2 regions of the Acidovorax sp. NCPPB 3576 genome follow, and region 2 is predicted to be linked to the other one. Evidence: predicted binding sites of a transcription regulator. Region 2 holds the regulator's gene; the other holds the start of a gene.
The links. Region 2 encodes NrdR, which represses ribonucleotide reductase genes. Its sites were predicted from a motif close to CACNANATNTNGTG; they were not measured.
Positions count from the first base shown of each region.

Region 1: M5C98_RS19875 (ribonucleoside-diphosphate reductase subunit alpha) is a predicted target of NrdR. The motif match lies at 1,278-1,291, and genes of this name have one in related genera.

Region 1 covers NZ_CP097267.1:4,352,671-4,355,019, reverse strand. The annotation lists gene M5C98_RS19875 (ribonucleoside-diphosphate reductase subunit alpha) at 1-1,180, opposite strand, end outside; gene ampD (1,6-anhydro-N-acetylmuramyl-L-alanine amidase AmpD) at 1,564-2,205, opposite strand; gene M5C98_RS19865 (sigma-54-dependent transcriptional regulator) at 2,189-2,349, opposite strand, start outside.
Region 2 covers NZ_CP097267.1:3,044,173-3,046,521, reverse strand. The annotation lists gene M5C98_RS13950 (hypothetical protein) at 1-982, opposite strand, end outside; gene nrdR (transcriptional regulator NrdR) at 1,199-1,648, opposite strand; gene glyA (serine hydroxymethyltransferase) at 1,765-2,349, opposite strand, start outside.

The sequences.
Region 1 (2,349 bases), 1.3 Mb from region 2:
TGGACAGCAGCGCGTTTTCCTTGATCGACTCGTAGATGCCGTCCAGGTCGTCCGGCACGGTGGTGAGATAGCACGACGACAGCTGCGAGCGCAGCGTGCCGCTGTTGAACAGCGTGGGGGTGCTGGACATGAAGTCGAACGACGAGAGCACCTCGTAGAACTCGATGGCGCGGGCTTCGCGGTTGTCTTCCTTGAGCGCCAGGCCCATGGCCACGCGCATGAAGAATGCCTGGGGCAGTTCGATGCGGCTCTTGCGCACGTGCAGGAAGTAGCGGTCGTACAGCGTTTGCAGGCCCAGGTAGTCGAACTGCTGGTCGCGCTCGAACTTCAGTGCGGCGCCGAGCTTTTGCAGGTCGTATTCGAGCAGGCGGGGGTCCAGCAGGTCGTTGTCCACGCCCTTCTGGATGAACACGGGGAAGTAGTTCGCGTAGGCGGCGCTCATTTCGCCGGGTGCCACGTCGCGGCCCAGCACCTCGCGCACGATGGTATGCAGCAGCAGGCGCGCGGTGGCGTAGGTGTAGTCGGGGTCTTTTTCGATCAGCGTGCGGGCAGCCAGGATGGATGCCTTGTACACCTCGTCCATGGGCACGCCGTCGTACAGGTTGCGCATGGTTTCGGCCACGATGGGCGCGGCCTGAATGTCTGCGCCCAGGTTGGAGCAGGCGGCCTGGATGAGGCTCAGCATGCGGGCTTCGTCGAGCGGCACGCGCTGGCCATGGTCGATCACGTGCAGCGTGGGCACGGCGGGGGTGCGCTGCTCTTGCTGGTGGGCGCGCTCTTGCGAGCGGCGTTCGCGGTACAGCACATAGGCGCGGGCGACTTCGTGGTGGCCACCGCGCATCAGGCCCAGCTCGACCTGGTCCTGGACGTCTTCGATATGGAAGGTGCCGCCGCCCGGGCGCGAGCGCATGAGGGCGCGCACCACGTTCTGGGTCAGCGTGTCCACGACTTCGCGCACGCTGGCCGATGCGGCACCCTGGGTGCCGTGCACTGCAAGAAACGCCTTCATCAATGCCACTGCGATCTTCTGCGGCTCGAACGGCACGACCGCGCCATTGCGGCGAATGATCTGGTAGTGCGTCAGTAGGTCGCTACCGGGCTGCGCCGCCGGCGATTCGTCCGTGGCCGTGGTGTGCCCGGGTGCATTCGTGATGGATGAAGGGTTTAGCGCAGCTTGCATGAAAGGTCCTTTGGGAGCTGTCGGAAAAGGCGAAGTTGGCGGGCCGAAAAGGCGGCGCCAAAACGAAAAATGGGTGGGGGTTGAGTGCTGCCCCGCACGCTATATCTAGGGTGTGCAATGGTAGCAAGACACTACCGGTAGTGTACAGCGCCCTTTGGCCTCTGTTTTGAAAACGGGCTTTTCCATGGCCCGGAAGCCACTCGGATGCCACTGCCGAGAGGCCGTGTGGGTGCGGTTTCAAGCAAAAAAACGTGGTCCGGCGCAGCGTGCCGGCCGTTTCCACTTCAAAAGCCGCGCGGGCGTTGCCTCTGCTGTTTCGGCGGCAGGGGGCCGAGTGTCGCGGTTTGGCACCGAGCGTGCCGAAGATGGGGGAAAACCCTGAATTATCGGGGCGCCTGAGTTGACTTTTGCGGAAACGCCGCAGATGGCCATTGCAGGTCCGCCTGCAGCCGCCGCCAGTCGAATCCTGGCCCCGGGTCCTGCTTGCGGCCCGGGGCCACATCTTCGTGGCCCGCCACGTGGGCAATCGGGTAACGCGACGGCAGGTGAGCGCAGAGCCGGTTCAGCGTGGCGTATTGGGCGGGCTCGAAGGTCTGGCCCTCCAGCCCTTCAAGTTCGATGCCGATCGAGTCATCGTTGCAATTGGCGCGGCCCCGGTAGCTCGAAGGTCCGGCGTGCCATGCCCGCTGGTCGCAGTCCACGAACTGCCAGAGCCGCCCGTCCCGCTCGATGAAGAAATGGGCCGACACCTGCAGCCCGCGGATGCCGGCGTAATAAGGGTGCGCATCCCAGTCGAGGGCATTGGTGAAGAGCCGTTGCACCTGCCCGCCGCCGTATTCGCCAGGGGGCAGGCTGATCGAGTGCACCACGATGAGATCGATGGCCGCATGGGCCGGGCGCGGCCCGAAGTTGGGCGAGGGCTCGCGTGTAGCGTCCCGGTACCAGCCGCCGTTCCAGACATCCCCTTCGCCCGCTTCCGGTTTTGGCACCGGACCGGGGCGCGGGGCCTCATTCGCTGTCGTCATTCGCGTCGCTGTCGTTGGGCGCGGCAATGTCCAGGCGGGCGATGCGGTAGCGGATCTGCCGCAGGCTGATGCCCAGCCGCGCCGCGGTGGCGGTGCGGTTGAAGCCGGTCTCCCGCAAGGCGCGCACCAGGATCTCGCGCTCCT
Region 2 (2,349 bases):
GGTTGGTGCCACGCGCCATCGGCAGGGGTCCGTGGGGCGTGATCGGCGCCAAGGGCAGGGCGGCCACCGCGGGGGACGATGCATCCAGATCGACGCCAGCCATGGCCGCATATTCCTCTGCCGTGGGGTTGAGCGCCGCTGCGGCCCGCGGGTCGTAGGCGGCCAGCCGGGAGCGCGCGAAGAAATCGTCGATCTTGTGCCGCACCGCGTTCATCGCCTGCGTGGCGGCGAGCGTGCGCTCACCGAGCGCCAGCCCGGCCGTGCGGTCGCCGACCTGGGCCGACCAGGCATGCCATTTCGCCACCTCGGCAAAGAAGGCCTCGGCATGGTCGCGGTCCACCCCGGGCAGCGCCTCCTGGGCGATGCCCTTCACCGGCTTTTGCTCGATGGGCACGCTGCCGTGCGTGGCGATGATCTGCTGGATCGCCTCCCGCGTCTGTGTGTCGTCCTGCGCCGTGTCCGGCGTGATCGCTCCATCGCCGTTGAAGCGCATGGCGCTCAGCTGTTCGCTGCGCTCCAGCACCTGGGCCAGCGTGATGGCGGTGGCATCGGGCTGGTCGGCCAGCGCGAGGATGCGCCGGGCCTGCGCCACGAGCGCAGCGCCCTCGTCCGTGGTGGCGTCGATGGCGTCCAGGTCCAGCGCATCGGCCGGCTGGGCCAGCAGGTCGGGGTCGGCCAGCCGGGCGCAGGCCCAGGCGCAGGCCGCGAGCAGTTCCGGCGGGCGGATGCGGGCGTCCTTGTCGGTGTCGATCAGGTCCAGCGTGCGCGGGTCGAACTCGATGCCGCGCGTGGGGCAGGCCAGCGCCACCCAGAGCTTCTGGTCCAGTTCGGCCAAGTGGGCGATGTCGGCGCCCGTGTGGATGGTGACCTGATCCACGCCACCGGCGCGAAAGAACTGCCACGTGTGGCGGTGGACATGCCCCGTGGTGGTCTTGGGAATGGGCGAGATCGGTGGGGTGGAAATCGGTGGCTGGGATTCCATGGAGCGAAGGCGAAGGGCGGATCGTGACGGGCGAGCCGGGCGCGAAAGCCGCCTCGGCAGACGAAGCGGTCCAGTTTAGAACGCTGAAGCGGCCACGCGGTCGCTCGCCTTGTCAGACAGCGCGCCATTCTGCTTGCTATTGAATTAATAGCTGCCGCCACATGATGGACCTGCGGTGCAGGCCTGAAAGACCTGCAAGGCCTGTGCGGCCTGACGCTACTTGCGCACTTCGTCCACCAGCGCGCGAAAGTCGTCGATGTCCTCGAAGCTGCGGTACACGCTGGCAAAGCGGATGTAGGCCACCTTGTCGAGTTTTTTGAGTTCGCGCATCACCCACTCGCCGATCTGGTGGGACGGCACTTCGCGCTGCCCCAGGTTGAGCAGCGTTTCCTCGATGCGCTCGATGGCACTGTCGATCTGCACCGTGCTGACCGGGCGCTTGCGCAGCGCCAGGTTGAACGAGGCCAGCAGCTTGGCCCGCTCGTATTCGATGCGCCGGCCGTCCTTCTTCGCGATCGACGGAAAATTGACTTCCGGCCGCTCGTAGGTGGTAAAGCGTTTGTCGCACGCGCCGCACTGGCGGCGGCGGCGCACGAAATCTCCGTCCTCGGCCACCCGCGTCTCCACCACCTGGGTTTCAGGATGGCTGCAGAAGGGGCACTTCATCGGAGGGCCCCTTTTTCAAGGATGCCGGCAAACATTGATAAGCGGGCTGGCGCCAGCACCCGTGCTGCCCCGGTTTGGCGAGGGCAGACGGCGCTGAGCGGAGAGAAGGGCATTGCTCAGCCGTAAACCGGAAAGCGCGAGGTCAGCGCATGCACCTTGGCCCGCACGGCGGCCAGGTTGGCTTCGTCGCGCGGGTTGTCCAGCACGTCGGCCAGCAGGTTGGCTGTCAGGCGCGTTTCCTCTTCCTTGAAGCCGCGCGTCGTGATCGCCGGCGTTCCCACGCGGATGCCGCTGGTCACCATCGGCTTTTCGGGGTCGTTCGGGATCGAGTTCTTGTTGATGGTGATGTGGGCGTTGCCCAGAGCGGCTTCGGCTTCCTTGCCGGTGATGCCCTTGGCGCGCAGATCCACCAGCATCACGTGGCTTTCGGTGCGGCCGCTCACGATGCGCAGGCCGCGCTCGATCAGCGTCTCGGCGAACACGATGGCGTTCTTGGCGACCTGTTCCTGGTAGGCCTTGAAGCCCGGCTCCAGCGCTTCCTTGAAGGCCACGGCCTTGGCCGCGATCACGTGTTCCAGCGGGCCGCCTTGCAGGCCCGGGAAGATGGCGCTGTTGATGGCCTTCTCGTGTTCGGACTTCATCAGGATGATGCCGCCGCGCGGGCCGCGCAGGCTCTTGTGCGTGGTGGAGGTGACCACGTC